DNA from 3 places in the Faecalibacterium sp. BIOML-A4 genome. Region 3 is predicted to be linked to each of the others. Evidence: riboswitches for the same ligand, from Rfam matches in the RefSeq annotation. Region 3 holds a riboswitch; each other region holds the start of a gene.
What was found. A riboswitch is a leader RNA that binds a small molecule or an ion and turns the genes downstream of it on or off. The one in region 3 is predicted to bind thiamine pyrophosphate.

Region 1: linked by a shared signal. The riboswitch ahead of thiD (bifunctional hydroxymethylpyrimidine kinase/phosphomethylpyrimidine kinase) and the one ahead of thiW (energy coupling factor transporter S component ThiW) in region 3 are both predicted to bind thiamine pyrophosphate.
Region 2: linked by a shared signal. The riboswitch ahead of GKG34_RS04320 (energy-coupled thiamine transporter ThiT) and the one ahead of thiW (energy coupling factor transporter S component ThiW) in region 3 are both predicted to bind thiamine pyrophosphate.

The regions. Positions count from the first base shown of each region.
Region 1 covers NZ_WKZG01000015.1:45,904-48,098, reverse strand. Annotated here, with positions in the region: gene GKG34_RS10820 (TENA/THI-4 family protein) at 1-57, opposite strand, end outside; gene thiD (bifunctional hydroxymethylpyrimidine kinase/phosphomethylpyrimidine kinase) at 50-850, opposite strand; TPP riboswitch at 907-1,014, opposite strand; gene GKG34_RS10810 (TIGR00730 family Rossman fold protein) at 1,110-1,646, shown strand; gene GKG34_RS10805 (D-isomer specific 2-hydroxyacid dehydrogenase family protein) at 1,688-2,195, opposite strand, start outside.
Region 2 covers NZ_WKZG01000004.1:130,210-132,404, reverse strand. Annotated here, with positions in the region: tRNA gene GKG34_RS04325 (tRNA-Ala) at 37-112, opposite strand; gene GKG34_RS04320 (energy-coupled thiamine transporter ThiT) at 254-883, opposite strand; TPP riboswitch at 966-1,065, opposite strand; gene GKG34_RS04315 (sporulation transcriptional regulator SpoIIID) at 1,176-1,424, shown strand; gene sigG (RNA polymerase sporulation sigma factor SigG) at 1,475-2,195, opposite strand, start outside.
Region 3 covers NZ_WKZG01000011.1:26,763-28,957, reverse strand. Annotated here, with positions in the region: gene thiM (hydroxyethylthiazole kinase) at 1-721, opposite strand, end outside; gene thiW (energy coupling factor transporter S component ThiW) at 737-1,252, opposite strand; TPP riboswitch at 1,542-1,649, opposite strand; gene GKG34_RS08805 (hypothetical protein) at 1,836-2,072, shown strand.

The DNA of each region.
Region 1 (2,195 bases), on a different contig from region 3:
CTCCCACACGGGCAGACTTTCCTGCACCAGCTGCTGCACAAAGGTCTGCTCACTCACCCACAAACTCTCCCTTCAGTGCAAACATATGGTCCATCGGGCCGGAGCCGTGGCCCAGATCCAGCATGGCAGAAAGACAGCCGGAAATGTAGGCCTTTGCGCGCTCCACAGATGCATCCAGATCATAGCCCTTTGCCAGATTGGACGCAATAGCGCTGGACAGGGTGCAGCCGGTGCCGTGGGTATTGGGGTTTGCAATGCGCTTGCCGCGGAACCATTTGCCGCAGCCGTCCCGCCACAGAAGCTCGTCGGCATCGTTGATCTGGTGGCCGCCCTTGCACAGCACGGCACAGTGGTATTTCTCGCTGATCAGCTTTGCAGCGGCCTCCATTCCGGCCGCATCGGTGATCTTCATGCCGGAAAGGATCTCAGCCTCCGGAATGTTGGGGGTGACCACCTCTGCCATGGGCAGCAGCTTTTCGGTCAGTGCCTGCACGGCATCGTCCCGCAGCAGCTTGGAGCCGGAGGTGGCAACCATCACCGGGTCCACCACGATATGCTTTGCGCCATAGGTGTGCAGCTTTTCGGCGATCACACCGATCAGCTCTGCCGAGGATACCATGCCGATCTTGACGGCATCCGGGTAGATGTCGGTAAAAATGGCATCGATCTCCTGTGCCAGAAATTCGGGCGTGGCTTCAAAAATGCCGGTCACACCTGTGGTGTTCTGGGCAGTCAGTGCGGTAATGGCGCTCATGGCGTACACGCCGTTTGCAGTCATGGTTTTGATATCGGCCTGGATGCCAGCACCGCCGCTGGAATCGCTGCCGGCAATCGTCAATGCAGTTTTCATGGTTACAACTTCCTTTGCAAAAAATGCGGAAATGCCCGCAAAGAGGCACCTCCGCACTTTGAAGCAGCAGTATCTCCCTACGTTGGCATTGTCCAAATCAGGTCACAGGTCTGGGCAAACAGCCCACTCTCAGCCTGCTTTTGCAGGCTCCCTTTTTCTGCGTTCAAGAATACCACAGTGCCGCTGCATTTGCAAGGGGATGGCCCTTTTCAATCGGCCCGCTGCGTGGTAAAATGGAAAAAACAAAGGGGGAAATACCATGAACATCACGGTCTATCTTGGAGCAAATGCGGGCAATGATCCTGCGCTGGCGGAAGCTGTCCGGGAACTGGGCAGCTGGATCGGTGCAAACGGGCACCGCCTTGTGTACGGCGGCTCCCGCAGCGGCCTGATGGGCCAGCTTGCCCAGAGCGCGCTGGATGCAGGCGGCACGGTGACCGGTGTGGAACCGCAGTTCTTTGTGCAGCAGGAGCTGCAGCACGATGGCCTGACCAAGCTGATTGTCACCAAGGATATGACCGAGCGCAAGACGAAGATGATCGAGCTGGGCGATGCCTTCATCGCATTCCCCGGCGGCACCGGCACGCTGGAAGAGATCGCAGAGGTAATGTCCAAGGTCTCGCTGGGCCAGTTGGACGCGCCCTGCATCCTGTATGATCTGAACGGCTACTACGACAGCCTGAAAGCACTGCTTGCCAAAATGATCGAGAAAGGCCTTTCCACGCCGCAGCGCCAGCAGGGCATCCGATTTGCGGCGAATCTGGAAGAGATCACAACAATTTTGAATAAAGCCTAAAAGGAAACGCTTCCCCGGCCGGGAAGCGTTTCCTTTTTATATCATTCTCCCAGTGCAGTGCGGATATTTGCAAGCACCTTCTGGCTCAGCAGCACAAAAGCCTGCTTGGTGCGTCCGGCAGAAACATTCGCGCAATGCACATTCTCACGGGCAAAGAAGTCTTCGCCCACCGGGCCGGCAGCGGCACGGGTGTCACAGAAGAAGTGGGTGCCCGGCAGAGCAAGCCACTGTTCCAGAGCAGCAGAGTCAAAGCCCGGGCCGATGGAGGTGTTGAACAGCACCTTGCCTGCGCCCAGCTGTGCAAATTCGTCCTTGCCCAACAGCAGTACGTTCTTGTTCAGGCAGGTGAGCACCACCTCGCTCTCGGTCAGCAGCTGTGCCAGCGGCTTATAGGCCATGCCCACAGCTTCGGCATCCGGCTTGCGGGTGCGGCTGTAATAGGCAATGTCGGCACCCATGAACTGCAGTGCATCGGCGATCATTTTGCCGGACACACCCAGCCCGATGACGCCGACCTTCAGCCCGGTGATCTCCACCGGCTCGTCCCGC
Region 2 (2,195 bases), on a different contig from region 3:
AAAACACCACACGTTTCCGTGCGGTGCTTTTCCTTCTGGTGGAGAATACCGGGATCGAACCGGTGACCTCTTGCATGCCATGCAAGCGCTCTCCCAGCTGAGCTAATCCCCCAGATGTTTGTGCCGTGCCTGACGACAGGAGTAATTATACCAGCGCTTTGCCGGATTGTCAACAGCTTTTTTGGGATTTTCTGCAAAAAAATTCCCGCCGGGGAAATGCCCTTCCCGGCGGGAAAAATGACTGCGAAAAAACTTACGCTCTTGCGTTCTGCGGGTCGAAGATCTGCGGTGCGACACGGATCAGGATCACCACAAGGACCGTGGTCAGAATGGCTTCGGGCAGCATGTAGGTGGCGTTGTACACGGCACTGTACAGCCAGCACAGACCGTCCACGCTCATGTTGGAGATGCCGGGAAAGCCGATTTCGGTCATCCAGCTGAAAGCGTAGTCGTAGTCCTTCCAGACGATGTAACCGGACAGAAAGCTGCACAAAAAGCGCAGCAGGCACACCACAAAGGCGCTGACACCGACACCCACGGTGCGGCTGCGGAAAGGCTTTGCGATCAGGCAGGCAAAGCCCAGAACCGTGAAGGCCAGAAGGTAGTCCAGCAGCACGCAGCCCACCTGTGCCGTGAGGGTCTGGCAGTATGCCAGATTGCCAAGGCCCTGCACAAGCTGGATCAGGCTGTTGACGAAAGCGGTCATGATGCCCCACTTTGCGCCGTGGCGGTAGCTCATTACCAGAATGGGCACCATGCTGAACAGGGTGATGGAACCGCCGTGGGGCATGAGCGGGATCTGGATCATGCTCAAAACGGTGGACAGGGCGATCATCAGCGCACCCTCCACCAGAATGCGGGTTTTGGAATAGGTTTTGGTCATAGGGATTCCTCTTCTCAGAACAATAGTACACAAAAACAAAATGCGCCCGCTTTCCAGCAGGCGCACGGGGTTTGTGAAAGAACGGACAGTTCTGCAAACTCCCACGCCGGCATTGTCCGGTCAGGTAAAAGGGTACTCCGCAAAACGCGGATCTCAGCCTTTCGGCACCCCTGTTTTTATGTCCATGCAAAAGTATAGCGCGTCCGGCGCAAAAGTCAAGCCCCGGCGGAACATATCTGCCCCGGCCTGTGCATAGGCTGTACCATAAGTTCACAATGGGAGGAGTCTGGATATGAAGGGAGACCCCGAACAGAGGGCGGTACAGCTGGGCGAATATATCGCGGCCAACCGGGCCACAGTGCGTGCGGCGGCAGCGGTGTTCGGGTGCAGCAAGTCCACCGTGCACAAGGATGTTGCGGTGCGGCTGCGGACGCTGCAGCCGGAGCTGTTCCGGCAGGTGCGGGCGGTTCTGGCCTGCAATAAGGCAGAGCGGCATCTGCGCGGCGGTGCGGCCACCCGGCGCAAATACAGCCGCAGATAAAAGACGGCACACTTCCGAACAAAACGGAAGCTGTGCCGCCTTTTTTAGGTTCAGTCCCGGGTGCGGAACTGGCTCAGTGCGCCTTTTTCCAACCGGCTGACCTGTGCCTGACTGATGCCGATCTCCTGTGCCACCTCCATCTGGGTCTTGCCCTGCAGGTAGCGCAGCTCCATGATCCGCTTTTCCCGCGGGGTCAGCCCGGCCACGGTCTGCCGGAACTGCAGCCCGCTGATCCAGCTGTCCTCGCCGTCCGGGTCCCGCACCTGATCGATCACATACATCGCATCGCCGCCATCGGTGTACACCGGCTCTTCCAGACTGATCGGCTCCACCACCGATTCCAGCGCCGCCGTCACTTCCCGGCGGGTGAGCCCGGCGCTCTGGGCAATCTCGTCCATGGTCGGCTCGCGGCCAAGCTGCTTTTCCAGCGCTTCGCGGCTCTGCATGGCCCGGTAGGCGGTATCCCGCAGGCTGCGGCTCACCCGCAGGGCATTGTTGTCCCGCAGAAAACGCCGGATCTCGCCAATGATCATGGGCACGCCGTAGGTGGAGAAGCGCACCGGCTGGGCGGGGTCAAAATGATCGATGGCCTTGATCAGGCCGATGCACCCCACCTGAAACAGGTCGTCCAGATTTTCGCCGCGCTGGGCGAACCGCTGCACCACGCTGAGCACCAGCCGCAGGTTGCCTTCCACCATTTGTTCCCGGGCTGCTGCATCACCGGCGTGGGCGCGGGCCAGCAGCTCCCGTTTTTCGGCTTCGGTCAGCACA
Region 3 (2,195 bases):
GGGTCAGGCGCTTGTGGGCGATCTCGCCCGCAAGCCCCATGGCGCACACTGCGGCTGCAGCGGCTTCCAGCGGATGTCCGGGGTTGGCGGTAACGAACGCCGCCGTGAGGGCCGAAAGCTGGCAGCCCGTACCGGTGATGCTGCTCATCATAGCATTGCCGTTGCGGATGCAGTAGGCTTTTTCGGCATCGGCCACGATGTCGATGGCACCGGTAATGGCAATAACGGCACCCGTCTGGGCTGCAAAGGCCTTGGCAAAGGCCACGGCACTGTCCAGATTTTCCTCAGTAACTTTATCGGCCACATCGGCATCCACGCCCTTGGTGGTTCCCGCGCCGGAGGCCAGCGTTTTGATCTCCGAGATGTTGCCGCGAATCACGGTGAACTTTACGTCCCGGAGCAGGCGGAAAGCCGTGTCGGTGCGCAGGCGGGATGCACCCGCACCCACCGGGTCCAGCACCACAGGATGGCCCAGCTGGTTTGCCTTTTTGCCCGCCAGCAGCATGCTGGTGATGGTGCGGCTGTTCAGGGTGCCGATGTTGATGTTCAGACCGCCGCAGATGGTGGTGATGTCCTCCACCTCGGCGGCATCGTCGGCCATGATGGGCGAAGCACCGCAGGCCAGCACCATGTTGGCGCAGTCGTTCACGGTGACGTAGTTGGTAATGTTATGGATGAGCGGGCAGGTGCGGCGCAGGTTCTCGAATTCTGTTTTGAACATTCGGGTGCCCCTCCGTCAGGAAAGGCTCTTCTGCATGCTGTGCAGAGCGCCGGAGCGCTGCAGGCTGTACACCAGCACGCCCGCAATGATGGAACCCACTGCAGTGGAGATGAGGAACGGCACGATGTAGGCATAGAACGCGATGTCGCCGGCGCTCTTGCCCATGAGGAAGATGGCCACCGGGTAAGCGCACAGGCCGCCCAGAATGCTGGTGCCGAACACCTCGCCCACCATGGTGGCAAGGATGTTTTTGGTCTTATGGTACACAAGGCCGCACAGCAGTGCGCCGAACATGCTGCCGGGGAAGGCCATCAGGCTGCCCAGACCCAGCAGATTGCGCAGCAGCGAGGCCACAAAGGCCACGCCCACGCCCCACCACGGGCCAAGCAGCACCGCGCAGGTCACATTGACCATGTGCTGGATGGGTGCACATTTGCTGCCGAACATGGGGAAGCTGAATACGCTGCCCACCACGCACAGAGCGCACAGCATGCCGGCCAGCGCCAGCTTTTTCACAGAGATTTTTTTCATAAGGCAAGGCTCCTCTCCAAACCTGCGGAAGCAGCAAAACCATACAGCGCCTCCGCAAACAGCCCGCACCCGGTGCCAGACCCGGCGCAGGAACTATAAGAAGCGGTCGAGACTTTCTGGTCTCCTCTCACGCCGGAACACGGCTTCCCATCGCTGACGGTCACAAAGCTCAGGGCGCTCCCCCTCAGCCCGCTGCGGCACTTCCGCAGAAAAGTACAAGGTATCCTCCTTAATGGTAATAGGTACACAACAAAAAACAGGAGACACCTTCCGCGGTGCCTCCTGCAAAAAATCATCCATTCTGACTTCCTACGGCGGCATTATCCGCATCAGGTAAAAGGGTCGAAGTTTAAGTACTTCCTCTCAGCCTGCTTCACAAGCTCCCCTGTATTTGATTGTGACTGTATTTTACACCCTTTGCGCACAAATTGCAAGAGGGGGCAAAGGCGCGCACAGCGTTGCAAAACGTTTTTCACGCAGGTTTTGGGGCGTTTCACGCAGGTTTTATTGAAAAAGAAGGTGAACTATGGTATTTTCAAGGTGGACGCATACCCCCCCCGTAAGCAAAAAAGAGGAATTCCGTATGAAGCAGACGACCCTGACCCAAAGGCTGCTCTCAGCCCTCGTGGCGCTGTGCATGGTGCTGAGCGTGTGCGCACCCGCCTTTGCGGATGTGACCGACCCTGATATGGCCAAGGCCGCACAGTGGTGCACCGAGCAGGGCACCATGGGTGCCAAGGGCGACCGCTTTGAGCCCGAAGGCTGGACCCCGAAGTTCAAGGTGATCGAAGTGTGGAACAAGACGTTCCCCGCAGCCTGATGCCGGCAGTGTGGATGCCGTGCTCGGTTCGGACCTTTTCCGTGAAAATGGGGCTGTTGCAAAATAGCTCTCTGAAAAAATCATGAACAAAACCCGGAACCTTTTCTCGGCCAAAACGGCTCA